Regions from separate parts of the Breoghania sp. genome, predicted to be linked through region 3. Evidence: predicted binding sites of a transcription regulator. Region 3 holds the regulator's gene; each other region holds the start of a gene.

Region 1 (7,121 bases), 200 kb from region 3:
GTCGATGAAACGGGTGCGGCTGGCATAGACGTGCCGGTCCCCGCGAGAACGTTGGCCGTGGGTATAGAAGCGCTGCGGGGTGATGAGATGCAACGCATCCTTCGCCCGCGTCATGGCCACATAGAGCAGTCGTCGCTCTTCCTCTATTTCCTCGCTTGCCCCTGTTGCGAGATCCGACGGAATGCAGCCATCCACGCAATTGAGCACGAAAACCTGCTTCCATTCCTGCCCCTTGGCGGAATGGATGGTGGAGAGGATCAGGTAGTCCTCATCCATGAGTGGCGGCCCGGCCTTGTCGCTGGTGGCATCGGGCGGGTCGAGGGAGAGGTCGGTCAGGAAGCGCGCGCGGTCGGGCGCCGCGGCTGCAATCTGTTCAAGCTGGGCGAGATCTGCCTTGCGGGTATCCGCATCCTCGTGCCTGCGCTCCAGATGCGGTTCATACCACCGCCGGACCCGCTCGATCTCCGCAGGCCAGCCGCCGGACTTGCGGCGAAGATCGTCAAACAGCGCAACGAAGTCCGCCCAGTCTTCGCGCGATTTTGCGGCAATGGGGAAGGCGGCCAGTTCTTCGCCCGCATCCGCGGCAATTGCCAGCGCATCCATCACGGCGCCCGCTGTCGAGGGGCCAACACCGGGAATGAGCTGCAGCACGCGAAAACCCGACACCCGATCGCGCAGATTGTCGGCAAAACGCAGGATCGCCAGCGTGTCTTTCACATGGGCAGCATCCAGAAATTTCAGCCCGCCGAATTTCACGAAGGGGATATTGCGGCGCGTGAGTTCGATTTCCAGCGGGCCGGAGTGATGCGAGGCGCGGAAGAGGACGGCCTGCGATTTCAGGGCGGTTCCGGCCTCACGCTCACGCAGCACTTCTTCGCAGATATAGGCGGCCTGATCGTTTTCCTCGCGCACCGTGACAAGGCGGGGCTTGTCGGCGCTGGTGCGCTCGGTCCACAGCTCCTTGGCGTGACGTTCCTTCGACAGCGCGATGACGCCATTGGCGGCTGCAAGAATCGGTGCGGTGGATCGATAATTGCGCTCCAGCGTCACCATGCGGGCTGGCGGGTCGAAGCTTTGCGGAAAATCGAGAATGTTGCGCACCTGCGCGCCGCGGAAGGAATAGATTGACTGCGCATCGTCGCCCACCACCGTCAGCCCGCGCCCGTCCGGTTTCATGCCGGCCAGGATGGCGGCCTGAAGGCGGTTGGTATCCTGATATTCATCGACCAGAACATGATCGAACCGGTCGCCGATCACCTCGCCCAGGCCCGCGTCCGTGACCATGCCGCGCCAGTAGAGCAGCAGGTCATCGTAATCGAGCACGTTCTGCGCCTGCTTGGCCTCCACATAGCCCTCAAACAGGGCCTTGAGCGCCGCTGTCCAGTCGGCACACCACGGGAAAGAGGCGCGCAGAACCGCCTCAAGCTCGGCCTGTGCATTGACCGCACGCGAATAGATGGCGAGGCAGGTGCTCTTGGCCGGGAACCGCTTCTTGGTATTGGAAAGTCCCAGTTCGTGCCGGATGAGGTTCATCAGGTCGGCGGAATCGGCCCGATCATGAATCGAAAACGCCTCGTCGAGCCCGATCACCGGCGCATATTCGCGAATGAGCCGCGCACCGATGGCATGGAACGTCCCCGCCCAGGTCAACCCGTCTGCCAGAACGGCGGCCTTCTCGCCCATCACCTCACGCGTGATCCGCTCCACACGACGCGTCATCTCCTGCGCCGCACGGCGCGAAAAGGTCATCAAGAGGATGCGCCGCGGGTCTGCTCCCTTGACGATCAGATGTGCCACACGGTGGGCGAGCGTGTTGGTCTTGCCCGAGCCTGCACCCGCGATCACCAGAAGCGGATCGGCCGCCCGTCCATCGCCATGCAGAACAGCCTCGCGCTGCGCATCGTTCAGGCGGTCAAGATAGGTCGGGCTCGGGGGCGATTCGGGTTCGATAAGGCTCATGCCCCAAGTTAGCGATATTCTTGGTTTGTTCGCAACGGGTGAGGGGCTACCGCTTAGGGAAGCAATGGGGGGTAGAAGGAGTACGTGGGGAGAGCTTGAGCATGTGGCCGATCCTTCGAGACGGTCCTGCGGGCCTCCTCAGGATGACGTTGTGGGTGGGGCTGGCTCTTTCGATTTCCCAACACGAACAACGTCATCCTGAGGAGCCTGCGCAAGCAGGCGTCTCGAAGGATCGGCCACATGCTTGGAGAGGACCGCGCGCACAAAAGCTCACCCGGACTACAGACCAACCGGGGAGCGAAAGCGGAAACCTGCGCCGGGCCTCAGCCCTTTTCGATCTCGCTCAACGCCATGTCGGTGGCCATGCGGGCGAATTCGGTTCGGGTCAGCGGGCCGTCGGAGCGGAACCACGTGAAGGCCCAGTTCAGCATGCCCATCAGCCCCATGGTGACGGCCACCATGCGCGGCCGTTCCAGATCGGGGGCGATCTCGCGCACGGCACTTCTGAAATGGCCGAGGATTGCCCGCTCCACCTCGCGGATGCGCTGCACGTCCTCGTCCGGCAGCGCGCCCAGAGCCCCCAGTTGCAGGCGGTGGAGATCGTCCGCATCCTCATAGAGAGTGAGCAGGGCGTCGGACAGCTTGTGCAGTCGCTCGCGGCCCTTGAGGCCGTTGGCCTCCTCATGCAGCGTGTGATCGATCTCGCTCAGATGGGTATGGATGATGTCGAAGATCAGTTCGTCGCGATTGCGGAAATAGTGATAGAGCAACGCTTTCGAAATGCCGCAGGCATCGGCGATCTGGTTCATCGAGGCCTTGCCGTCGGCCTTTGAAAGAATGCGGGCAGCCGCGCGATGGATCGCATCGCGCTTGTCGTCATAATCCGCCGCCCGTGTCCGTGCCATGGTTCACGCTCCCAGATAGGCTTCGCGCACCCGCGGGTCCGCAATGAGGTCCTGGGCAGAGCCGGAAAGCGCGATCTTGCCCGTCTCCATCACATAGCCCCTGTCGGCGATGGAGAGCGCGGCATAGGCATTCTGTTCCACAACCAGAAGGGTCACGCCACGATCTCGCAACGTGGTGATCACCTCCAGGATCTGGTCCACCAGAACCGGCGCGAGGCCCATGGAGGGCTCATCCAGCAATAGCAGCCTGGGACGGCCCATGATCGCGCGACCGATGGCGAGCATCTGTTGCTGGCCGCCGGAAAGTCCGCCTGCCGCCAGATGCCGCTTGTCCTTCAGAATGGGGAAGAGGCCGAAGACATCCTCCATATCGCCCGTCAGGTCGTCCTTGCGATGGAAGCCGCCCAGCGCGAGGTTCTCCTCCACCGAGAGGTCGCCGAAGATCTGGCGGCCTTCCGGCGAATGGGCGATGCCGAGCCCGGCGCGGGCGAAGTCTGCCTTTTTTGTCAGATCAACGCCCGCAAACCGGATGGTGCCAGCCTTGATCGGCTGGACGCCGGAGATGCAGCGCATCAACGTCGTCTTGCCCGCGCCGTTCGCTCCGACAAGGGTGACGATCTCACCCTCGCCGACGCTGAGATCGACGCCATGCAGCACCTCGATGGGGCCGTAGGCTGTCACCAGCCCGGCAATTTCAAGAAGGGGATCAGCCATGGGCAGCACGCGCCTCCGCCGCTCCGTGCGCACCCAGATAGGCTTCCACCACGCGCGGATTGTCCCGGATGTCTTCCGGGCGCCCTTCCGCGATCTTGGTACCCTGATCGAGCACCACGATATGCGATGAAATCCGCATCACCATGCGCATGTCATGTTCGATAAGCACCACGCAGACGCCTTCTTCGGCGATGGCGTGGATGAGGTCGTCGACTTCGCGCGTCTCCACCGCGTTGCAGCCCGCGGCCGGTTCGTCGAGCAGCAGGATCTTGCAGCCCGTCACCAGAGCGCGCGCGATCTCAAGCCGCTTGAGCTGGCCGTAGGAAAGATCGGAAGCCGGACGTGCGGAAAGGGCGTTCAGACCGACGCGTTCCAGCGCCTCATGCGCCAGTTCCCGGCTGTGCGCGGTCTCCCGGCGGCTGGAGGGCAGGCCCAGAAGGTCGGCGAAAAGGTTCGATTTCTCGCGCAGATGACAGCCCGTCATCACGTTGTCGAGGGCGGTCATCTGCGGAAAGATCTGCAGGTTCTGGAACGTGCGGGCCATGCCGCGGCGCGCCAGAAGGTGCGGCGGCTCGCCGGTCACGTCCTTGCCCTCGATGCGTACCGAGCCGGAGCTTGCCCGATAGACGCTGCTGACGAGATTGAACAGCGTTGTCTTGCCCGCACCGTTGGGGCCGATGATCGAGGTCACTTCGCCCGCATCCGCGTTGAAGCTGACCCCGTCCACCGCCTTCAGCCCGCCAAAGGAGACGCCGAGGTTTTCGATTTCAAGCACGGTCATTTCGACCTCCAGCGATGCACCAGACTGCCGAGCGCGGGCACGAGGCCGTTGCGCATGGCAACCATGGTGGCGACCATCACCGCGCCGAGAACGAGATGCTCATATTCTGCGACGACGGTGAGGACCTGGGGCAGGGCGGTGAGGATCATGGAGCCGACGATCGCGCCATAGACGGTGCCGGCCCCGCCGAGGACGGCCATGGTGACCATTTCGACCGAGTGCATGAACCCGGCCGTGTCCGGCGTGATGTAGCCGTTGGCGAGCGACAGAAGGCTCCCTGCGACCGAGGCGTAAACGGCGGAGATCGCGAAGGCCACGACCTTGGCACGCGCCACATCGACGCCGAGCGATGAGGCGGCGACGTCGCTGTCGTGGACCGCGCGCAGCGCGCGGCCCCACGGGCTGTTGCCCAGATTGACCGCCAGCACAACGCCGATGGTGGCAAAAGCGCCGCTCAGCCAGTACCAGGCCTCCGTCGTCTTCATCTTGATGCCGAGGGCTGCGAACCAATGGCGCGGGTTGAAGCCGGAGACGGTCATGCCGTCGGGTCCGCCGGTCAGCCAGGCTTCCTTCGTCAGAACCATCCAGATGAGCATGCCGAGGCCAAGCGTGGCGATGGCGAGATAGTAGCCGGACAGTTTCAGGATCGGACGTCCCACAACAAGCGCCAGCGCACCGGCTGCCACGGCACCGATCAGGAAGGCCACACCGGAGGGCACCCCATAGGCGGGCAGCACCGCCACCGCATAGGCGCCGATGGCGAAGAAGCCCGCATGGCCGAGGCTTACGAGGCCCACATAGCCCAGCAGAACAACAATGCCGGTAACCGACAGTGTGTTGATCCAGATGAGCGAGCCCACCCGGAAATAGTAGCTGGAGGGGAAGATCAGCGCACCGAGCGCCACGAGCCCGGCGGTGATGAGAAAGGCTCTCAGGGTCGGGTTCATCACACGCGCTCCGTGGTGCGCCGGCCGAACAGGCCCTGCGGCATGACGAAGAGAACGCCGAGGATCACGATGAACGCAGCCGCATCCTTGTAGTCGGACGAGATGTAGCCAGCCGTCATCGCCTCGATGAGGCCGATGGCGAAGCCACCCACAAGCGCGCCGAACGGGTTGCCGACGCCGCCGAGCATGGTGGCGGAAAAGCCCTTCAGCGCCATGAGAACGCCTGCGTCATAGGTGGTGAAGGTCACCGGCGTGGCGAGCACGCCCGCCAGCGCGCCAACGGCGGCCGAAAGCGCAAAGGACAGGTTCATCGAACGCCCTGTATTGATGCCGACAAGGACGGCGGCCAGACGGTTGGAGGCGGTCGCGCGGATGCCGCGCCCGGCCTTCGTATGTCCGACGAACCACGCAAGCAGCGCAAAGACAACGACGCTGCCGCCGATGATCCACAAGCTCTGCGGCAGGATCGTCGCGCCCAGAAAGCGCAGCGCCTCATCGCCGGAAAAGCCCTCGTAGCGATGGATCTGCTTGTCGAAGACGATCTGCATGACGCCACGCAGGAAAATGCTTGCCCCGATGGTGATGATCACCAGCGAGACGAGCGGAGCCTTGCCCGCGGGCCTGATGGCCAGCTTGTAGAGCCCGATGCCCACGATCATTCCGGCAATCACGGCCAGGGGGGCTGCGATATAGACCGGAACGCCGCCGGAAATGAGCGCAGCCGCCGTCATGCCACCGACAACGACAAATTCGCCCTGTGCGAAATTCGCCACGCCGGAAGCGTTGTAGATAAGGGTGAAGCCGAGGGCGACAGCGGCATAGATGGCGCCGACAGTCACGCCCGAAAGGACGAACTGGAGAAGCTCGGACAAGGGGGCCCCGTCACTGTTACGGAGAAAGGGGCGGCCGGGAGAGCCCGGCCGCAACTATTCAGGCCGGAATTATTCGACCGGAACCCACGCGCCTTCCTGAATTTCCAGCATGCGGAATGCCGTCAGGTCGAGGCCGAGGTGGTCGGTGGGGGACATGGTGTAGACACCGGTGACGCCCGCATAATCCTTGGTCTCCTCCAGACCGTCGCGGATATCCTGCGGATCGCTGGAGCCCTTCGCCTTGATGGCGTTCACCACCATGTGGAAGGCGTCATAGGCATAGCCGCCAAAAGTGGACGGGGCTTCGCCATAGGCAGCCTTGTAGTCGGCGATATAGGAGGTGACGGCGGCCTTCTGGACATCGTCATCGGCCAGCTTGTCGGGGATCAGCATCGGGGTGGCCGGAAGGCGCACGCCGTTGGCCGCATCGCCAGCAAGGTGAATGAAGCTGTCGGAGGCAACGCCGTGGCTCTGGTAGAAGGGCATTTTCAGGTCGAGCTGGGCGTAATTGCGGGTCACGACCGCCGGGCCCTGGCCGAAGCCGGGGTTCACGATTGCTTCGACGCCTGCGGTGTTTGCGATGTTGGTGAGCTGCGGGGTCACGTCGGCATCGCCCGGACCGTAGGTCTCGTCGGCAACGATTTCCACGCCCGCTTCGCCAGCCACCTCAATGCACTGGGCGCGCATGGACTTGCCGAAGCCGCCGGTGCCGGAGATCAGGCCGATCTTGGACATGCCGCGCTTCTTGATGTCCTCGAAGATCTTGAGACAGGCCATGCGATCGGTGTGCGGCGTCTTGAAGACGTATTCTTTTACCGGATCGATGATCACCACCGCGCCGGCAAGCGACACGAACGGAATCTGGGCATCGGTGAAGAGCGGCGCCATGGCCATGGTCGCCCCCGTGGAGGAACCGCCGATGACGGCGACGACTTCGTCTTCC
Region 2 (7,121 bases), 1.3 Mb from region 3:
TGATGCACGCCTGCCGCCGTCACGCATTCGATAAGCCCCGGCACTTCATTGAGCCGCGCATTGGCCGTGGCCGCCTTCGTCGCAATCGGATCGATATCGGTTGCCAGAACGCGCGCCTTGGCAAGCTTCGCCATGCCGATGGCCAGCACGCCGGACCCGGTGCCAAGATCCAGAACGCTGGAATAGTGATGGCGCTTGAAAAGCCGCCCCAACTCTTCAAGACACCCTGCCGTGGTGCCGTGATGGCCCGTGCCGAAGGCCTGCGCAGCCTCGATCTCGATGCCAATATCGAAGCTCGCGATCTTGTCGCGGTCATGCGAGCCGTGAACGATGAATTGCCCGGCGCGCACCGGCTTCAGGCTCTCAAGGCTCTTGGCGACCCAGTCGATCTCCTCAAGCACATCGGTCTCAACCGGTGCTGCGAAGGCATCCGACCCGACCTTGTCGAGGATCTCGGCCTTCACGGCCTCCGGTTCGCCGTCATAGAACAGGATTTCCGCAACCCAGGGCCCATCCATCACCGTTTCATAGACGGAGACGGGATAGCCATCCTCCTCGAAGGCGACTTCGAGAATGCCGGCGATACGCCGGGCTTCGAGTTCGTCCGCCGTCACGCGGGCGCGGATCATGGGCATGAATGGTGGTCCTGAAACAACGCAGCCGATAGCGGCAGCGCAAGAATTGAGCGATTGCGCGCCTTATACGGCTGAAGGCCGCGCCGCGAAAGGGCAGAACGGGCTTTGCGGCTTGAAAGGGGTCAGGTCGCTTCGACGAAACTGTCCAGCACCTTCTTGGTGCCCGCCTTCTCGAAACTGATGGTCAGCTTGTTGCCGTCGATGCCGACAACCCGGCCATAGCCGAATTTGAGATGGAAGATCCGCTGCCCCATCGAATACTCCGAAGCCGCTGACGTCACGCTTTTTGCGACGAGCTCGCCCTCGATGGTCTTCGGCCCGCTCCGGCCCCCACCCTTGCCGTGGCCGCCGCGCGAATAGGAGCCGCCGCCTGAATTCGCAGTCTCCCGGCTGCGCTGCGCGCGTTGCCAGCCGGGCGTTGAATAGCTTCCCGAGGCGAAGGGATCGTGCGTGTCGAAGCGGCTTGCCCCGTAACTCCCGTAGGAGGTGGAGGCTTCCGCGATCTCCACCTGATCGGCGGGCAACTCATCCAGAAAGCGCGAGGGCAGCGAGTTCTGCCACATGCCATGCACACGGCGATTGGCGGCAAAGGAGATGCGCGCGCGCTTCTTTGCCCGCGTGATGCCGACATAGGCCAGGCGGCGCTCTTCCTCCAGCCCGGCGCGACCGGACTCGTCAAGCGCGCGCTGATGGGGAAACAGCCCCTCCTCCCAGCCCGGCAGGAACACGGTGTCGAACTCCAGCCCCTTGGCCGAATGCAGCGTCATGATGGAAACCGCATCGGTGCTGTCGCCGGAATCCCGATCCATGACCAGCCCGATATGTTCAAGGAAGCCACCGATGGATTCAAACTCCTCCATCGAGCGGATCAGTTCCTTGAGGTTTTCAAGCCGCCCCGGCGCATCGGCAGATCGGTCATTGCGCCACATCTCCGTATAGCCGCTCTCATCGAGAATGACCTCGGCCACTTCCGTGTGCGACGACGCCGTCTCAAGCTGCGCGCGCCAACGGGCGAAATCCATCAGCAGGCTTTTGAGCGTCTGGCGCGCCTTGGGACGCAGCTCTTCCGTTTCCACCAGCTGGAAAGCCGCCTGCATCAGCGGAATGTTCTGGGCACGGGCCAGCGCATGAATGGGCGCAAGCGTCTTGTCGCCAAGCCCGCGCTTCGGCGTGTTGACGATCCGCTGGAAGGCCAGATCGTCGGCGGGCTGCACGGTCGCGCGGAAATAGGCCAGCGCATCGCGGATTTCCATGCGCTCATAAAAGCGCGGGCCGCCAATCACCCGGTAATCGAGCCCGAGCGTGATGAAGCGCTCTTCGAATTCGCGCATCTGGAACGACGCGCGGACAAGGATCGCGATATCGTTGAGGGCATGGCCGTGGCGCTGGAGATCCTCGATCTCCTCGCCGATGGTTCGGGCTTCCTCTTCTGAATCCCAGACCGACTTCACCCCCACCCGTTCCGCATCCGGGTCGTCATGCTCGGTGAAAAGCGTCTTGCCAAGGCGGCCTTCGTTCCGCGCGATCAGATGGGAAGCTGCGGCCAGAATATGCGAGGTGGAGCGGTAATTGCGCTCCAGCCGGATCACCTTGGCGCCGGGAAAGTCATGGTCGAAGCGCAGGATGTTGTCGACTTCCGCCCCGCGCCAGCCATAGATCGACTGGTCGTCATCGCCCACACAGCAGATGTTCTTGTTGCCCTGCGCCAGAAGCCGCAGCCACAGATATTGCGCGATGTTGGTGTCCTGATACTCGTCCACCAGCATGTAGCGGAAGCGCTCCTGGAACCCCTTCAGCACCTCCGGCTGCTCCCGGAACAACCGGATGGTGAGCAGCAGAAGATCGCCGAAATCCGCCGCGTTCAGGACCTTCAGCCGGTCCTGATAGATCTGATAAAGCTTGCGGCCCTTGCCATCGGCAAAGGATCGCCCCTCGCCTTCGGAAACCTGCTCCGGCGTCAACCCGCGGTTCTTCCAGCTGTCCATCAGCGAGGCGAACTGGCGGGCAGGCCAGCGCTTGTCGTCGAGCCCTTCCGCCTGAATGATCTGCTTGATGAGGCGAAGCTGATCGTCGGTATCGAGAATGGTGAAATCAGGCCGAAGCCCCACCATCTCCGCATGACGACGCAGGATCTTCACGCCGATGGAGTGGAACGTGCCGAGCCAGGGCATCCCCTCCACGCCCTCGCCCACCAGCGCGGAAATCCGCTCCTTCATCTCGCGCGCGGCCTTGTTGGTGAAGGTCACGGCAAGGATCTGGCTCGGATAGGCCCGGCCCGTTGCAAGAATATGGGCAATACGGGTGGTCAAGACGCGGGTCTTGCCGGTGCCTGCGCCCGCCAGCACCAGAAGCGGCCCGTCGAGGCTTTCCACCGCATCGCGCTGTTCGGGGTTCAGGCCGGAAAGATAGTCGACAGCCATCGGAGCAGGCCGCATGGCCGCCATCGCGCGCTCCGCAATGCCTCCGGTGGCCGGACGCGCGGGCGCGGGCTCATGTGTCGAGGCTCGCTTGGGTTCCGGCAGGTTCCAACCGTCCAGATCGTCGTCGTCCATGCCGCCGGGAGTGTTCATTCGTCCACGATTCTCTTGTGTCATTGCGGAACAATATAGCAACAAAGATGGTGAATGCGAGGCTGGCGGCCCGGTTTCTCGGTAGCGTGCATGTTGAGCCGTGAGGCGGGGATTGCGGGTGTGGCCGATCCTTCGAGACGGCCCTTGCGGGCCTCCTCAGGATGACGTTGTGGGTGGGGTTGGCTTCTTGAAAATTCACCCCCCGGGAACGTCATCCTGAGGAGCACTCGTCAGAGTGCGTCTCGAAGGATCGGCCATACGCGAGATGTCAGCCCCTACTCACCCACAAGCTCAAACCACGCATCCTCGGAAATGACCTCCACCCCGAGATCCTCCGCCTTTTTCAGCTTGGAGCCCGCCCCAGGCCCTGCGACCACCAGATCCGTCTTCTTGGAAACGGACCCGGCGACCTTCGCGCCCAGCCGTTCCGCCATGGCCTTGGCCTCATCGCGCGAAAGCCGCTCCAGCGAGCCGGTGAAGACCACCGTCTTGCCGACAACGGGCGAGCCTTCGCCGCTGGGCGCTTCCATGTCGAGCGGGGTGACCTCCGCCAGAAGCCCGGTGACAGCCTCGCGGTTGTGCTCCTCTGCGAAGAACTGCACCACGGCTTCCGCCAGGATCTCGCCGATGCCATCGATATTGTTGAGATCGATCCACGCCGCGCTTTCGTGATCCACCGCCTCTTCCATCGCCTTGGCAAACGCTTCCCAGGAGCCATAAGCGCGCGCCAGAAGCTTGGCGTTGCCCTCGCCCACATGACGAATGCCCAGCGCATAGATGAAGCGGTTGAGATCGATCTCGCGCCGCGCATCGATGGCCGCGAAGAGGTTTTTCGCCGACGTCTCGCCCCAACCGTCGCGGTTTTTCAGCTTCACAAGCGATGAAGCATCGCGCGCCTGAAGGGTGAAGATATCGGCAGGCTGTCGGATACCTCCCTGATCGAGCGGGATGTCGTAGAAGAACTCCACCTGTTTGTCGCCCAGACCTTCGATGTCGAAGGCGTTGCGCGAGACGAAGTGCTTCAGCTTTTCCTTGGCCTGAGCGGGACAGATGAGACCGCCAGTGCAACGGCGGATCGCATCGAGACGCCCGGTCTTGGCATTGACTTCACGCACCGCATGGCTGCCGCAGGCCGGGCATACGGTCGGATAAACGAAGGCCTGCGCCTCCGCTGGCCGTTTGGTGAGATCGACATCCAGGACCTGCGGGATCACGTCGCCTGCGCGCTGGATCTGCACCGTATCGCCGACGCGGATATCCTTGCCGCCGCGAATGGGCTCGCCGTCCTGCCCGATGCCCTTCACATAATCCTCGTTGTGAAGGGTGGCGTTTGAGACGACCACGCCGCCCACCGTGACCGGCTCAAGCTTGGCAACCGGCGTCAGCGCGCCCGTGCGGCCGACCTGGATTTCGATATCGCGCACGATGGTGAAGGCTTTTTCCGCCGGAAATTTATGCGCAATCGCCCAGCGCGGGGAGCGCGAGACAAAGCCCAATCGCTCCTGAAGGTCCAGCCGGTCCACCTTGTAGACAACGCCGTCAATGTCGTAGCCGAGTTCCGCGCGGCCCTCCTCGATGGTGTGATAGACCGCGATCAGCTCCTCGACACTCTCGCAGCGCTTCATCAGCGGGTTGGTGACGAAGCCCCACTCCCTGAAGACCTCGATCATGCCCATCTGCGTGTCGGCGGGCATGGCGCTCATCTCGCCCCACGCATAGGCGAAGAACCGCAAGGGTCGCGAGGCAGTGATTTCCGGGTTGAGCTGGCGCAGCGAGCCCGCCGCCGCGTTGCGCGGGTTGGCAAAGGGCTTGCCGCCATTGCCGATCATGCGCTCGTTCAGCGCCGCAAAGTCCGAATGCGCCATATAGACCTCGCCGCGCACCTCCACCACCTCCGGCACACCATTCGGCAGGGTGCGGGGAACGTCGTCGATGGTCTCGGCATTGCGGGTGACGTTTTCCCCCGTCGTGCCATCACCGCGCGTGGCGGCACTGACGAGCTTTCCGCCCTCATAGCGAAGCGCCAGAGACAGGCCGTCGATCTTCGGTTCAGCCGTCACCGCAAGCGCGCCGTGGAGCGGATCGTAACGCAGGAACCGGCGCACCCGGCCCACGAAATCGGTCACATCGTCATCGGAAAAGGCGTTGTCGAGCGACAGCATCGCAACGCGATGCGTGATCTTGCCGAAGGCTTCCTGAGGAGCCGCGCCGACGGAGACGGAAGGAGAATCCGCGCGCACCAGATCCGGAAACGCCGCCTCGATCGCCGCATTGCGCTGGCGAAGCACATCGTAGTCGGCGTCCGAGATTTCCGGATCGTCCTCGCGATAATAGAGCGCATCATGCCGGGAGATCTCCGCCGCAAGCCGCTCCAGCTCCGCCCTTGCCTCATCGGCGCTCAGCTTTTCAACGGGAAGGGACGCGGTCTCGGACATGGTCAAGCGATCTCGGATCAGGGGATTCGGGAAGCCGCATTATGCCGCCGGAAGCCCCCCCGGCGGAAGCGCCAAGACCGCAAGTTTCTGCTTGTCCTCAACCATAGAGCCCCTCGCGCGCCGGCCTGCGCCATCTCCTCAGCGGAAAGCCCCAGCCGCGCTGCGATCAACGCAAGGTCTGCCTCCCCTATGGCGAGGCCGAAGGCATCCACCAGAAGATCGCGCAATTCGGCCACACTGCCGATCTCGCGCGAGGTCTTCACCCCATCGCGCACCTCGTTGACCTTTGTATTGAAGACGCCGATCCGCCCATCCGGCCTCAGACGGTGCAGCATCAGGTTGGAACTGAAGGGCGCTTTCGCCCATGTCGCGCACAGATGGTTGGCCGCCTCCACATCCACCGTCAGCACCTTCAGCCGCTCAAAACCGTAAAGCCCGGACCAGCCATCCTCGGCAAACCGTTGCAGAACGATCTCGCCCGTCTGCGCGTCATGAACGACCCGGTAGACCTCTCCCGGCTGATAGTCGAGGCGATGGCGCTCCACCGGTACCGGCCAGCGCGCCCCGCCGCCGCCGAAGCCGACATCGGCCAGCCAGTCACGCCCCTCCAGATGAACGACGTGGGCAAGATGCGTGCGCGCCCCGCCGCGCGGCCCGCCATTGCGCACCCGCGCCATCACGGGCTCGGCTTCAAATCCGAGAGCGGACAGCGCCAGAAAAAAGAGGCTGTTCTGTTCAAAGCAATAGCCACCGCGTCCGCCAACGACCAATTTGCGGTGAAGCGCATCGGGATCAAGCGCGGGAACACGCCCCGTCAGAGGATCGATGGCCTCAAACGCGATGGCGCAAAGATGCGCTTCCTGCAGGTGGGCAAGTCCGGCGCTTGTCGCCGGAGGCGCATCGATCCGAAGGCGCGCCAGATAGGCGTCCAGATTGAAGGTCAATCGACATCCTCCCCTCCCCGCGCATCCGTTTCCTTGGGCTGCGCCTTCGCGGCAATGGACGTCTCAGGTCCCCGCCATCAGCTTGGCAGCCGCAGCCCGCGCTTCGTCGGTGATGACCGCGCCTGCCAGCATGCGCGCGATTTCCTCGCGCCTTGCATGATCTTCCAGCGGCGCAACCCGGGTCGCCACGCGCTCCGCATCCACCTTGTCCTTGGCGATGAGCAGATGTCCCACAGCACGTGCGGCCACTTGCGGGGCGTGGGTGACGGTGAGAACCTGTACCTGTGTGGCAAGTCGGGCCAGCCGGATACCAATCGCCTCCGCCACCGCGCCGCCGACACCGGTGTCGATTTCGTCAAAAACGAGCGTCGGCGCGGAGCCCTTGTCGGCCAATGAGACCTTCAGCGCCAACAGAAAGCGCGAAAGCTCGCCGCCCGAGGCAACCTTCATCATGGGGCCAGGCCGCGTGCCGGGGTTGGTTTGCACCCAGAATTCCACCTGATCGATGCCTTCCGGCGCACGCGCCTCCGGGTCGCT
Region 3 (7,121 bases):
GGCCGACGAGATGGCCGCCAAGCTGAAGGAAGGCGCCGATTTCGCCAGCCTCGCAACGGCATCCGAGATGGAACTCAAGGCGTCTGAGCCCTTCTCGCGCGATCGCAATGACAACACGCTGTCCGCTCAGGCGGTGACGGAGGCCTTCTCCGGCCCGACCGGCTATGTTGCGACTGCCGATGGTGCGAATGGCGGGCGGATCGTGTTGCAGGTCGCAAACATCACCATGCCGGCCTTCTTCGCCGAATCCGATGAAATGGCCCAGCTGGACGATGAGCTTTCCCAGATGCTCCAGACCTCGCTGATTTCACAATTCGTCACCGGTGTGCAGAACGCCCTCGGCGTCAAGGTGAACCAGGCGGCGCTCACGAGCGCCATCGGCAACAGAAACGACCAATGACCAAGGCAACGAACGTCTCGTTGCGCGCCTACCGGGGGACCTATGTCTGAGTTGAAATCCCTGATCGCCAAGGCTGCCGATGGTACGCCGTTGACCCGTGAAGAATCGACCGCCGCCTTCGATATCCTAATGAGCGGCAACGCCACGCCGTCTCAGATTGGCGGACTGTTGATGGCGCTCAGGGTGCGCGGCGAAACGGTGGACGAGATCACAGGAGCCGTTTCTTCGATGCGGTCCCGCATGGTGCGGGTTTCCGCACCGGACGGCGCGGTCGATGTGGTGGGCACGGGGGGTGATTCCTCAGGCAGCTACAACATCTCCACCTGTACCGCCTTTGTGGTCGCCGGTGCGGGCGTCCCGGTCGCCAAGCACGGCAACCGGTCCATGTCTTCCAAGTCGGGTGCGGCCGACGCGCTGATGGCGCTTGGTGTGAACATCGAGATCGCGCCGGAGCAGATCAGCCGGTGCATCGAAACGGCGGGCTTGGGATTCATGTTCGCACCGGCCCATCACGGCGCGATGAAGCATGTGGGGCCGGCGCGGTCGGAACTGGGAACCCGCACGATCTTCAACCTGCTCGGGCCGCTCTCCAATCCGGCAGGCGTCACCCGGCAGATGGTCGGCGTCTTTGCCGAACAGTGGGTGGAGCCGCTGGCCCATGTGCTCAACAATCTGGGCTGCGAACATGCCTGGGTGGTTCATGGCTCCGATGGACTGGACGAGATCACCGTTTGCGGGCCAACGAGCGTTGCCGAACTGAAGAACGGCAAGGTGACGTCCTTCCAGATCGCTCCCGGTGATGTCGGCATCGACACCGCGAGCGCGGATGCGCTCAAGGGCGGCGAGCCTGCAGAAAACGCAGCCGCATTGCGCGGTGTGCTTGAAGGCGATGCCAACGCTTACCGCGATGCGGTTCTGCTCAACGCCGCCGCAACGCTGATCGTCGCCGGAAAGGTGAAAGATCTGGCAGAAGGCGTTGCCATGGCGCGTCAATCCATCGAAAGCGGTGCAGCCAAGGCGCGGCTGGACAAGCTCGTGGCGATATCCAATTCCTGATCGCTGCAAGGCGATGATCCGGGGACCCGAATGACTGATATCCTCCAGAAGATCGAAGCCTATAAGCGCGAGGAGATCGCGGCTGCGAAAAAGGCGGTTTTGCCCGAAGCGATGCGCGAAGCCGCCCTTGCCGCCGAGCCCGCGCGCGACTTCGCCGGCGCGCTTCGCACCGCGGTGGATTCGGGCCGCTATGGCCTTATTGCGGAAATCAAGAAGGCGAGCCCTTCCAAGGGGCTGATCCGGCCGGATTTCGATCCTCCCGCCCTTGCGCGCGCCTACGAGGAAGGCGGGGCGACCTGCCTTTCCGTGCTCACCGATGCCCCCTCCTTTCAGGGTCATCCGGACTTCCTGAAGGCCGCCAAGGCGGCCTGTTCGTTGCCCGCCCTTCGCAAGGATTTCCTTTACGAGCCCTATCAGGTTCATGAGGCACGTGCGTGGGGGGCGGATTGCATCCTGATCATCCTGGCCGCGGTCACGGATGACGAAGCGGCAGCGTTGGAAGACGCCGCCTTCGCCTTGAACATGTCCGTGCTGCTTGAAGTCCACAATGCGGAAGAGCTTGAACGCGCGTTGAAGCTTCGTTCCCCCCTTCTCGGCATCAACAACCGCAATCTGAAGACCTTCGAGACGACGCTGGCGACGTCCGAGCGTCTGGCGCCGATGGTTCCCGCAGACCGGCAGATCGTTGGAGAATCGGCGATCTTCACACCCGAGGACTGCGCCCGGCTCGCCGCCGTTGGTATCCGGACCTTCCTCGTCGGCGAGAGCCTGATGCGCCAGGACGACGTTGCGGCGGCAACCCGCGCTCTTCTCGCCCGGCCCGAAACGAAAGCTGCGGAATAACAAGATGTCCGAAGGCGACCGCCTCACCCATATCGACGCAAGCGGCGCGGCCAACATGGTCGATGTGGCCGACAAGGCCGACACCACGCGCACCGCGATTGCAATCGGTTCGGTGACCATGAAGCCAGAAACGCTGGAAATGATCATGTCCGGCAACGCCAAGAAGGGCGATGTGCTGGCTACCGCGCGCATCGCCGGCATCATGGCGGCCAAGCGTACGCACGAGATGATCCCGCTTTGCCATCCGCTGGCCTTGACCAAGGTCACCGTCGACATAGAGCCCGACGAAAGCCTTCCAGGCCTGCGGGTTCAGGCGCTCGCCAAGGTCACCGGCAAGACGGGCGTCGAAATGGAAGCCCTGACGGCTGCTTCGGTCACTTGCCTGACGATCTATGACATGGCGAAAGCCGTCGATCGCTTCATGGTGCTGTCCGGCATTCAGGTGGTGGAAAAGAGCGGTGGCAAGTCGGGCGACTGGAAGGCCCCAGGCTGGACCGATCGGTCCTGAGCGGAGACGCATGATGAGCCTCATTTCCGTCGATGACGCCCTTGCGCGGCTGCTGGAAGGTGTCTCTCCCACGGAGAGCGAAACCGTACCGCTTGCCGAGGCAACAGGGCGGACACTGGCTGCAGATCTGGCCGCCAGCCGCACCCAACCGCCCTTTTCGGCATCTGCCATGGACGGATATGCGGTGCGTGCGAGCGATGTTGCGCATGCGCCATGTTCGCTCAAGATCATCGGCGAAGCGCCTGCCGGACATGGCTTTTCCGGCAAGGTACATGCAGGCGAAGCGGTGCGCATCTTCACCGGCGCTCCGGTGCCCGAAGGCGCGGATACAATCGTCATTCAGGAAAACACCGAGCGCAACGGCGATACGGTCATCATCAACGAGGGCGCAGCTGAAGGCACCTATGTGCGCGCCGCAGGCCTCGATTTCGCGCAAGGCGATATTCTGCTGAAAGCGGGACGCGTGATCGACTATCGCGCGCTTGCGCTGGCCGCAGCGATGAACCACGGCACGGTATCCGTGCGCCGCCGCCCGCGCGTGGCCGTTCTGGCGACAGGAGACGAGCTTGTGGAACCGGGCGAGGTTCCCGGTCCCGACCAGATCGTCGCCTCCAACCAGTACGGCATCGCAGCCATGGCGGAAGCCTGCGGCGGTGAGGCGCGACGTATGGGCATTTCCCGCGATAACGAGAGGGAGCTTGCCGAACATGTGCGCGCGGCGCTCGCGTGGGAGGCGGATGTCCTCGTGACACTTGGCGGAGCTTCCGTGGGTGATCACGATCTCGTTCAGGCGACCCTTGGCAACGAGGGCATGGAGCTTGCCTTCTGGCGCATTGCCATGCGGCCGGGAAAGCCGTTGATGGCTGGCCATCTGGGCCACACGAAGGTTCTGGGGCTGCCGGGCAATCCCGTCTCCAGCCTTGTCTGCGGCCATCTCTTCCTGCGCCCGCTGCTGGCGGCGCTGCTTGGCCGGATCGGCGGCGATGCCACCCCGGAGCAGGCGCGTCTTGCCGGGCCCCTGCCCGCGAATGATCAGCGTCAGGACTATTTGCGAGCGACCCTGCGACGAGACGAGAACGGTGTGCTGATCGCGACCCCGTTCACACTTCAGGACAGTTCCGTGCTTTCGCGTCTGGCGCTGGCGGATGGGCTGGTCATAAGGCCCCCATTTGCCCCCGCGCTTGAGGCAGGAGCCCCGGTTTCGGTGCTTCGTCTCTAGGCCCATTGCACGACAAGACCGGCGCACCGCCGCTCGGGCGCAGGGCATCGCATTTCACCGCGTACGCATCGTGGAGAAAGCTCTTTCCCACTGCCGCCGAAGTTCGGTTGATCGGGGACGTTTATGCCGCTGTCGTTTGCTGTATAACGGTATCGACTGAAATGGGCCGAGCCTTTAAAGCCATTTCCTTCGCATGTATGGCGACGACGCGCCCTATGCGACGGCCCGCACTCCGAAAGGCTCTATGGCGTGAGGTTACACAGCCCGCCAGACAAGCCGCGTGAACCAATATGGTTGGACTGCCCAGGAATTCGATATGAACGTTATGACGCGCCCCGACGAACTCATCGCCATCGCGCCCGCAAACACCTATGTGGAAACGGTGACGGAGGTAACACACTATACCGACCGCCTGTTCCGCTTCCGCATGACCCGTCCGGCCGGCTTCCGATTCCGGTCAGGCGAGTTCGTGATGATCGGCCTGATGATCGACGGAAAGCCGCTCGTGCGCGCCTATTCCATCGCAAGCCCGTCCTGGGCGGAAGAGCTTGAGTTCTTCTCCATCAAGGTGCCCGACGGTCCGCTGACCTCGCATCTCCAGAACATCAAGGTCGGTGATGCCGTACTGATGAAAAAGAAGCCCACGGGTACGCTGGTGAACGATGCGCTCATTCCCGGCAAGCGGCTCTACATGTTCTCCACCGGCACCGGAATCGCGCCCTTTGCAAGCCTCATTCGGGATCCGGAGACCTACGAGAAGTTCGATGAACTAATCCTGACCCATACCTGCCGCGAAGTGGCCGAGCTACAATATGGCCTCGACCTCGTGGAGGAGATCCGCACCGACGAGATGCTTCAGGAGGTGCTCGATACCTCCAAGCTGCGCCACTACACGAGCGTCACGCGTGAAGACTATCCCTTCAAGGGGCGGATTACCGATCTGATAGAGAGCGGGAAGCTCTTCACCGATCTCGATGTTCCTCCTCTCAATCCGGCCAGTGACCGTGGCATGATCTGTGGCTCCATGGAGATGCTGAAGGATACGAAAGTCCTTCTGGAAAAGGCCGGGCTCGTGGAGGGCGCGAACAATCGTCCCGCAGAATTCGTCATCGAACGCGCTTTCGCCGGTTAGCAGATTCGCTCCCGGCAGTTCTTTCAGGGGGTCGAAGCAGGTCGCTTCGGCCCCTTTTTCATATCAAGAACCACCGTCGGAACGATGGAATCCATGGCCAGCCCCGCACTCAAGAGACGCAATCGGCACGTTCCAAACCATGCGGCCCAGCCCCGTTTTCTTCAGTATTTTCAGCACTATTGACGCCTTTCCGGATCCTTCACGGTATCTAGCTCAAGCACCTTTTGAACCTCCGCACATGTTGATTGCCTGCCCGGCCCCTTGCAGAACACATATAGAACGGATACCCTGCGTTCGCGTTTTGTACCCGGACGACATGCAGGCGGAAGACCCAATGCTGACGCGTAAGCAATTCGAACTGCTGATGTTCATTCACGAGCGTCTGAAAGAAACGGGCGTGCCGCCCTCCTTCGACGAAATGAAGGATGCGCTGGACCTGCGCTCGAAGTCCGGCATTCATCGCCTCATCACCGCTTTGGAGGAGCGCGGCTTCATCCGCAGGCTCCCCAACAGGGCTCGTGCGCTTGAAGTCGTGCGCCTGCCGGATTCGGTCTCGCCCGGGTTTGCGGCTCAACGTGGGCGGGGGTTCTCGCCAAGCGTTATCGAAGGGTCTTTGGGCAAGGCAAGCGAACCATCGAAACCGAACACCAGTTCTCACGCCGTGGAAGACGGCGAGGTTGTTTCGGTTCCGGTCATGGGCCGCATTGCCGCCGGCGTCCCCATCTCTGCTATCGAAACGCACAGCCATTCCATTCCGGTCCCCATCGACATGCTTGGAAGCGGCGATTACTTCGCGCTTGAGGTGCGCGGCGATTCCATGATCGAAGCCGGTATTCTCGACGGCGACACAGTGCTGATCCGCAAAGGAAGCTCCGCCGATAACGGAGACATCGTGGTGGCGCTGATCGACGACGAGGAAGCAACCCTGAAGCGGCTTCGTCGCAAGGGGGCCTCCATCGCGCTGGAAGCCGCCAACCCGGCCTACGAAACGCGCATTTTCGGCCCCGACCGCGTTCGGATCCAAGGTAAGCTGGCCGCCCTCTTCCGCCGCTATTGAGGGCAGGACGGCGGGCGGCCCTGTCATTAGACGGCCGCCCATTCTTCTCTCGCTCCCGGCCTCAGGCCGTTCGAGCGGGCCCATCTTCGCCGGGGCGGCACGGCCATGACCGCCAGGCGGGCAAGTCATGGCGCCGGACGCATCTGCCATGGCCTCAACTGGGCGGAGCGTGCGGTCACGATGTGGGGCACGATCCGATCCAGTGGCGCTGGCGGCGGATGGGTCGCAGGCTTTGCCGCAACGCTGCGAAGCGTTTTGGCGGGCAGATCCTGAGGCGGCGTGGTTTGCGTCGGAAATGGTTTGGCATCGCGCGTGACGTCGGCTTTCGCGGCGCGTTTTTCGCGCTGCGAGGCCGGGGGCTCGCCCGTCACGGCAGAGACGTTCTGTATCTTTTCTCGCCAATAGAGCGCGGTTGCACCGTGGATCTTGAGAAACGCCCGATCGATCACGATTGCATGGTCTGCGCAATTGGCCGGGGCCGTCAGAGCCGTCACGACGATATCGGCGCGGAGGCAATCCTCCGCGAAAGCCTCGGGGCGAATGACCCTTGAGACATGGATCACGCGTCGGTGCGGTGCTTCATCGCTCAGGCGCATGCGTCCCTTGCTCGCCCAGCCCCTCTCGTATTCCCCGTCACCCTCTCTGGAGATGCCTGGGTTGCGCTCCATGCCGGAAGGGGCAGCCCCGGGCTCAAGCCCCGCAACAAGATCGTCGGGCGCATTGGTTTTAAGGTGCTGAAGGACTACCTCGGCTCCAGCCTCCGCGGACAGTGGAGCCTCGCGGGGCGCAGCAATTGTGTAGATACAAGCCTCCGCATCGCAGCGCCGCATCCGCCCGTCGACTTCGCGTGACTTCAGCTCGGCTGCATCCCCGTCCGACCTGAGCCAGATCTCTGCGCCGAATTTT
Region 4 (7,121 bases), 1.5 Mb from region 3:
CCAGATCGACGATCAGGTGACCGGCCTCCACGAAAAGACGCTCACGGTCGGCATGGGTTGCCAGCACCGTGCCATTGCCCGGCAGGGCGAGGCCTAAGGCTTCCGTCAGACAGTTCATGGAATTTGCGGTGAACATGCCGGAGCAGGAGCCGCAGGTCGGGCAGGCGTTCTGCTCGTAGGTTGCCACATCGGCGTCGGAGACGCGGTCATCGGCAGCAACGATCATTGCGTCGATCAGATCGACGGACTTAGCCGTGCCGTCTTCCAGCACCACCTTGCCCGCTTCCATCGGGCCGCCGGAGACGAAGATCACCGGAATGTTGAGCCGCATGGCGGCCATCAGCATGCCCGGGGTGATCTTGTCACAATTGGAGATGCACACGATGGCGTCGGCGCAATGGGCGTTGACCATATACTCCACGCTGTCGGCGATGATCTCGCGCGAAGGCAGCGAATAGAGCATGCCGTCATGGCCCATGGCGATGCCGTCATCGACCGCGATGGTGTTGAATTCCTTGGCGACGCCGCCGGCTTTTTCAACCTCGCGGGCCACGAGCTGGCCGAGATTGTGAAGGTGTACGTGCCCCGGCACGAACTGCGTGAAGGAATTGGCGATAGCAATGATCGGCTTGCCGAAGTCGCCTTCCTTCATGCCTGTGGCGCGCCACAGACCGCGGGCACCGGCCATGTTGCGGCCATGCGTGGATGTACGAGAACGATACGGGGGCATGAGCGAACCTCATCAGTCTTGTTGAGCTGGCCGTCCCGGCAATTTTGCCATTTCTGGCATCCTGGCAATCTTGTTGGTTGGTCGGCTGGCTTTATCCGGCGTCCCTTTTCGCAGCTTTCAAAGGCTAAAGAAAGGTCACAGGTCGCAAATGCGGTACGCCGCCAACGCAAGATTATTGCGTGGCGCAATGGCCACGTGGGGCACTTCGTGCCTCGCCACATGGCCAAGACCATCAAAGAAGTCCGGCATATCGCAACATCGTGAAGATCTGCCAGAACCACGGCAAGGCCAGAACCACAAGAACCGCGCGCCTCAGAGACAGAGAGGGAAACCGGCTCAGCAGATACCCGGTCAAGGTCGGCAATATCAGTATGAGCGCCATCGCCGTCAGCGTTCCGGCGGCTGCGGAAACGATCATCGTGGAAAGAGCAGCATACTCAGCCGCGGTCCCCGCAATGGACATGCTTGTCACATTGATGAGCGGAGAAAAGAACAAGCCGCCCCATGCCACAAGCCCCCATAGGCCTTGTTCCAACCAGGATCGGGCCCGAGTAGGCCCATCGCTTTTCAGGAAACTACGCACGATCAGAGCCAGCATCATCATGGCGATGCTGAACAGAACGTAGGATCGCATCTGGTTGAACCAGAGCGGAAGCCAAATGGCCTTCTGGTACATGCCGGTGAAGTAGCCGAACGCGATCATGGAAAAACCAAGGGCCAAAGTCGTCAGCAGCAAGGCGCGCGACGTCAGAAGACGGGCTGTGACCATGAAAGGCAAAAAGCTGATGAGCGCCCAGATCTCCGGCATTGCCAGGAAAGTTGCAGAAGTGAACCGTTCCAGCTTGGCCAGAAACTCCCATTGGCCAAACGAGAAAATTGAAATGTACTCCACGCCGTTTACCCCTGCTGCAACGTGCGACCGGACCTCGCTTTGGGGGCTACGTCGCAGACGCGGGGGGACACTGCAAGACGCAACCAAGCTGGAAGCCGCCCCTTCAACGTCATCCAGAGGAAACCCGAATGGGTTGCCGCGAATGATGTGCCGCGCATACCGGCCTCAATCCATGGCGAAGGGACCGATGCCCCGCCGCCCGATAATCCTTCCCTTCTCTGCATCCGCCCCGAATCGTTCTATGTTTGTTTCATGGATTTCTCGACACCGTTTTTGCAGGTTTCTGGACACTGGATGACGCTTGGCGAGGCAATGCTCTTTGCCGGTTCGGGCGCGTTCGTGTTGCTGGTGGTCGTGCTGATTGTCAGCTTGCGCCTTGCGCGCGCTCGTCGCCTGGCCGAGCGGGCCACAATCCACCATGCCCGCGAGCTGGAAGCGCGCATCGATACGCTGCTCAATACGCAGGCGGAAATGACCGGCCGCATGAAGACCATGGCCGAGCATCTGGGCTCGCGCCAAACCGATCTCATGCGCTCGGTCAACGAGCGGCTCGACGGGTTCGGCCACAGGCTCGGCCAGTCCATGGCGCAAAGTTCCAAAAGCACGCAGGAAAGCCTCACCCATCTGCATGAACGCCTTGGCATCATCGACCGGGCGCAGAAGACCATCACCGATCTTTCCGGTCAGGTGGTGGAGTTACAGCAGATCCTGTCCAACAAGCAGGCGCGCGGGGCCTTCGGACAGGGGCGGATGGAGGCGATCATTCAGGACGCCCTTCCGGAGACCGCCTACAGCTTTCAGGCGACGCTCTCATCGGGAAGCAGGCCGGACTGCCTGATCCACATGCCGAACGGCGCGCTGCCGCTGGTCATTGATGCGAAATTCCCGCTGGAAGCCTTCAACCGCATCCGCGACGAGGAGGAAGATACCAAGGCGGCAAGCGCCCAGTTGCGGCGCGATGTGGCCAAACACGTGATCGATATTCGCGAGCGTTATCTCCTGCCCGGTGAGACGCAGGACACGGCCTTCATGTTCGTGCCGTCGGAATCGCTCTTCGCGGAGCTTCACGAGAATTTCTCCGACATCGTACAGAAGGCGAACCGGGCGCGGGTGGTGATCGTCTCGCCTTCGCTGCTTCTGCTCTCGATCCAGGTGATCCAGTCGATCCTGCGCGATGCCCGCATGCGCGAGCAGGCCCATCTCATTCAAGCGGAAGTCCGTCACCTGATGGAAGACGTGACACGGCTCGACGATCGCGTCAGCAAGCTGCAGCAACACCACGGGCAGGCCGCGCGCGATATCGAGCAGATCCTCACCTCCACCTCCAAGATCACGCGCCGCGGCGAGCGGATCGAGGCGCTGGAGCTGGGCGAGGATGCGGCATTGCCGGAGGTCGGCACGCGTGCAGACGAGGCCGCGCGCGAAACGCTGGACGACGACAATGTGCTTCCAATCCCCTTGAAACCCAGCGAACCGGGCTCACGATAGGGGGGCAAGCGCGCAGACGCTTGCGCTGACCCTTCATTTCTATATAACTAGTTTTATGGTTATATCATGCAGCCCCCTTTCCATTGAAGAAGCCGCGCAAGGTTTTGCGGCCATCGGATCGCAGGCCCGGCTTTCGGTCGTGCTGGCGCTCGTGCGCGCGGGCCGTTCCGGACTGAGCGTCGGCGATATCCAGGCGCGCACCGGCATGGCGGCCTCGACGCTTGCCCATCACCTGCGCTTTCTCGCCTCCGCGGGCCTGATCGAGCAGGAAAAGGAGGGCCGCAGCGTCATCAACCGCGCGGCCTTTGAGAGGCTCGAAGCCCTGGCTGGATACATCATGGCCCAGTGCTGCGCGGACGAGGCAATGGTGCCGGAGATTTCCAGGGAGATCGCAACATGAGCGATATCGCCCAAAGCGCCCTGTCCCCGATTGAGCGAGCCAAGCCCTGGCTGACCTCACCCTGGGCGCTGATCACCTACCTGGTGGCGGGTCTCGCGCTGCTCGATCCGGGCCAGGTCCTGCCGATCGGCGAAATCGCGCTGCGCGCGCTGGCCGGTACGCTGCCCTACATCGTCATTGCGGTGCTGCTGCTGGCCTATTTGAAGGGAGCGGGCGCGGAGGCCATGATCTCGCAAGCCTTCAAGGGACGCGAGACGCGGATGATCGTTCTGGCCGCGCTTTTCGGCGGGCTTGCGCCCTTCTGCTCCTGTCAGGTGATCCCGTTTGTTGCCGGTCTTCTGGCGCTTGGCACACCGCTTCCCGCCGTGATGGCCTTCTGGCTTTCCTCGCCGCTCATCGATCCCAGCTCCATCCTGATCACCGCCGCAGCACTCGGCTGGCCGATGGCGATTGCCAAGACCCTTTCCGCCGTAGGCCTCGGACTTTTCGGCGGCTTTGCACTCAAGGGCATGATAGGCGCGGGCTTCTTCAAGGATGCGCTGCGTGCCGAGGCGGCCCCTTCCGGCTGTTGCTGCAAGGCGCGCACGACGATCGGGGCAAAGCCGGTCTGGCAGTTCTGGCGCGAAGACGCGCGCCGGACGATCTTCCGCACCGAGATGACTTCCAACGTGCTCTTTCTCTTCAAATGGCTCGCACTTGCCTATGTGCTGGAAGGGCTGTTGGTGACCTATGTGCCCGCGCAAACCATCGCGGGGTTCGTGGGCGGCAGCGGGATCGGATCGATTGCCACGGCAGCCATCGTCGGCATGCCCGCCTATCTGAACAGCTATATCGCCCCGCCGATGGTTGCAGGACTGATGCAGCAGGGCATGGGATCCGGTGCCGGGCTGGCCTTCATGGTGGCGGGGGCTGTGAGCTGCATTCCCGCCATGGCCGCAATCTGGTCGTTGGTGCGCAAGGCCGTCTTCGCCGCCTATATCGCCTTTGGCGTCATCGGTGCGATTATTGCCGGAGCTGTTTTCGAACTGATCGTCTAGGGCCCGGCTTTGCGCGCTGACGCTTCAAGGCCGCTGCGAAGACGTTCAAGCCCCTGCTTGAGCGCCTTCAACTCGTCGAGCCCCATTCCGGTCGCTTCCACGATACATTCGGGGACAAAATCCGCCTTGTCCCGAAGTGCCCGCCCCTCCTGCGTGAGACTGACACGGACGACCCGCTCGTCCTCCCTGTCGCGGCGACGGGTGAGAAGGCCGGCAGCCTCAAGACGCTTGATCAACGGCGTGAGCGTGCTGGATTCCAGACCAAGCGCGCCACCCAGATCGCCCACCGTGCGCCCTTCGCGCTCCCAGAGCGCGACCATCACCAGAAACTGCGGATAGGTGAGGCCGAGCTTGTCGAGCAGAGGCTTGTAGACCCGGTTGAAGCCGTGGCCCGCGCCATAGACCGCAAAACACAGCATGTTTTCCAGCCGCATGATCTCGTGGGGAAGCATGCCATCGGGCAAGGCAGAGCCAGAAGCGTCCGGTGCTTTCTCATTCGGCTTGGCGAGGCTTCTCTCAGGATCTGTCATGGCGCTCTCTCACTGTTGCGACGTAAATATATAGCACACGATTTAATCGCAAGACTTGACAATCAGCTCCATGCACCCTTTATATCGTGCACGATATTTTTTCGCACGATGCTCTCTGGATCATCGAACCCAATCGGTCCGAGCGCGTTTCACAACGCAGCCCGACGATGGGCCCGGCCCTTGATCCGGCCTTCAACAGGAAAGGAAACCTCATGTCCCTCAATGTTCTCTATCGCACCTCCTCAAAGGCAACCGGCGGGCGCGACGGCTCCGGCGAAAGCCTCGACGGCAATCTGAACGTCAAGCTCGTCACCCCGAAGGAACTGGGCGGGGCCGGTGGCGAGGGCACCAACCCGGAGCAGCTTTTCGCAACCGGTTATGCGGCCTGCTTTCTCGGTGCTCTGAAGCTCGTGGCCGGCAAGGCCAAGGTGAAGTTGCCGCCGGAAACCACCATCACCGCAACCGTCGGCATCGGCCCGTTGAGCGATGGCGGCTTCGGTCTGGACGTGGCGCTCTCGGCCTCCGCGCCGGGCGTTGAAAAGGCCACGCTGGAAGACCTTGTCGCCAAGGCACACGAGGTTTGCCCCTATTCCAACGCGACCCGCGGAAACATCCCGGTGACGGTGGCAGTTGAAGACTGATCTTCGGACACGGCCTTCTTTTCGCCGGGCAAACGGTTGGCAGCGTGCCGCCGCGCTTTTAAGGTGAAGGCCCTCATGCGCTCCGGATCGACCTCGGTCCGGAGCGCCGTTTTCCTCCAGAGACGACGGACCTTCCAATGGCGCTCTTGATTGCCGTGAACGGCTGGGACAGTGAAAGCTGGGCCACGCGTTTCTCCGCCCTCCTGCCCGATCACGACATCCGTCGCCATCCCGAGACAACGGGCGAGCTGTCCGACATCCGCTATCTTCTCGGCTGGAAGACGGACCCGGAGCTCGTTGCCGCGCTGCCCAATCTGGAAGTGATCTTCTCGCTCGGCGCGGGCGTCGATCATCTTCTGAAGAACCCCGACCTTCCCGATGTGCCGATGGTGCGGATCGTCGATCCGGACCTGACCATGCGCATGAGCGAATGGGTCATCCTTCAGGTGCTGTTGCACCACAGAAAGGACAGGCTCTATCGCGCACAGCAGGCCGACCACCTCTGGAAGGGCGCGGATGTGCCTTCGGCCAATGCCGTGCGCGTTGGCATTCTCGGACAGGGTGTTCTGGGCGCGGATGCCGCACGCAAGCTCGCGCTGCTGGGCTATCAGGTTGCGGGCTGGAGCCGCACCCCGAAATCCGTTGAGGGCGTGGTGTCCTTCAGCGGCGAGGACGGGCTGAACACCATGCTCAGGCGCACCGATATTCTGGTGAACCTGCTGCCCCTCACCCCTGCCACAACCGGTCTCATCGACTATGATCTTCTCTCAAAGCTCTCCAGCGACGGCCAGCGTCACCCCGATTGCGATGCGCCGATCCTGATCAATGCAGGACGCGGCGGTTCTCAGGTGGAGGACGATATCCTTCGCGCGCTCGATGACGGTACACTCGCCGCCTGTTCGCTTGATGTGTTCGAGAACGAACCGCTCACCGCCACGTCGCCGTTCTGGGATCATCCCAGAGTGAGCCTCACCCCGCATATTGCAGCTGATTCCGATCCGCAGGCGCTTTCCGTCTATGTGGCGGAACGCATCCGCGCCTATGAGGCGGGTGAAGGGCTGATCAATGTGGTGGATCGCACAGCCGGCTACTAGACCGGCCGATCAGCCCACGCTCAAGTCGCGGGTCCAGTCGCGGAACTTGCGGGCTGGATGCTCGCGTTACGCGCCGCCTGTTCCGCCTCCCCCAGAAGCTCCCAGAGCAGGGCGAGGCGCTCGCCGCCCATGGATTTGGCAATCGCGGTTTCCGCGCGCCGCCATCCGCGCCAGGCCTCCACAAAGACCGCATGTCCGGCGTCCGTCACCTGATGGCGGTGCAGGCGGGCATCTTCGGTCTCCTCCACCGTCACCCAGCCGAGCCCCGCCATCCGGTCGAGCGTACGGGTCATGGTGGTGCGGTCGGTG

Evidence for each region. The regulator LexA, encoded in region 3, represses DNA repair genes until DNA is damaged. The targets are predictions, from matches to a motif close to TGTTCNNNNTGTGTTCNG.
Region 1: ABGM93_RS06845 (ATP-dependent helicase) is a predicted target of LexA. The motif match lies at 1,975-1,992, and genes of this name have one in related genera.
Region 2: ABGM93_RS00360 (UvrD-helicase domain-containing protein) is a predicted target of LexA. The motif match lies at 3,232-3,249, and genes of this name have one in related genera.
Region 4: rmuC (DNA recombination protein RmuC) is a predicted target of LexA. The motif match lies at 1,858-1,875, and genes of this name have one in related genera.

The regions. Positions count from the first base shown of each region.
Region 1 is NZ_OY771475.1:1,542,523-1,549,643, reverse strand. Features, by position in the region: gene ABGM93_RS06845 (ATP-dependent helicase) at 1-1,959, opposite strand, end outside; gene ABGM93_RS06840 (TetR/AcrR family transcriptional regulator) at 2,283-2,864, opposite strand; gene ABGM93_RS06835 (ABC transporter ATP-binding protein) at 2,868-3,578, opposite strand; gene ABGM93_RS06830 (ABC transporter ATP-binding protein) at 3,571-4,359, opposite strand; gene ABGM93_RS06825 (branched-chain amino acid ABC transporter permease) at 4,356-5,306, opposite strand; gene ABGM93_RS06820 (branched-chain amino acid ABC transporter permease) at 5,306-6,178, opposite strand; gene ABGM93_RS06815 (ABC transporter substrate-binding protein) at 6,248-7,121, opposite strand, start outside.
Region 2 is NZ_OY771475.1:79,770-86,890, reverse strand. Features, by position in the region: gene ABGM93_RS00365 (50S ribosomal protein L11 methyltransferase) at 1-635, opposite strand, end outside; gene ABGM93_RS00360 (UvrD-helicase domain-containing protein) at 758-3,205, opposite strand; gene ligA (NAD-dependent DNA ligase LigA) at 3,481-5,640, opposite strand; gene ABGM93_RS00350 (arylamine N-acetyltransferase) at 5,658-6,584, opposite strand; gene recN (DNA repair protein RecN) at 6,648-7,121, opposite strand, start outside.
Region 3 is NZ_OY771475.1:1,343,047-1,350,167, forward strand. Features, by position in the region: gene ABGM93_RS06065 (SurA N-terminal domain-containing protein) at 1-400, shown strand, start outside; gene trpD (anthranilate phosphoribosyltransferase) at 443-1,456, shown strand; gene trpC (indole-3-glycerol phosphate synthase TrpC) at 1,487-2,299, shown strand; gene moaC (cyclic pyranopterin monophosphate synthase MoaC) at 2,304-2,807, shown strand; gene glp (gephyrin-like molybdotransferase Glp) at 2,821-4,026, shown strand; gene ABGM93_RS06090 (ferredoxin--NADP reductase) at 4,343-5,158, shown strand; gene lexA (transcriptional repressor LexA) at 5,493-6,215, shown strand; gene ABGM93_RS06100 (ComEC/Rec2 family competence protein) at 6,341-7,121, opposite strand, start outside.
Region 4 is NZ_OY771475.1:2,831,220-2,838,340, forward strand. Features, by position in the region: gene ilvD (dihydroxy-acid dehydratase) at 1-730, opposite strand, end outside; gene ABGM93_RS12310 (hypothetical protein) at 963-1,622, opposite strand; gene rmuC (DNA recombination protein RmuC) at 1,917-3,110, shown strand; gene ABGM93_RS12320 (metalloregulator ArsR/SmtB family transcription factor) at 3,166-3,510, shown strand; gene ABGM93_RS12325 (permease) at 3,507-4,547, shown strand; gene ABGM93_RS12330 (MarR family transcriptional regulator) at 4,544-4,981, opposite strand; gene ABGM93_RS12335 (organic hydroperoxide resistance protein) at 5,290-5,718, shown strand; gene ABGM93_RS12340 (glyoxylate/hydroxypyruvate reductase A) at 5,856-6,812, shown strand; gene ABGM93_RS12345 (MarR family winged helix-turn-helix transcriptional regulator) at 6,833-7,121, opposite strand, start outside.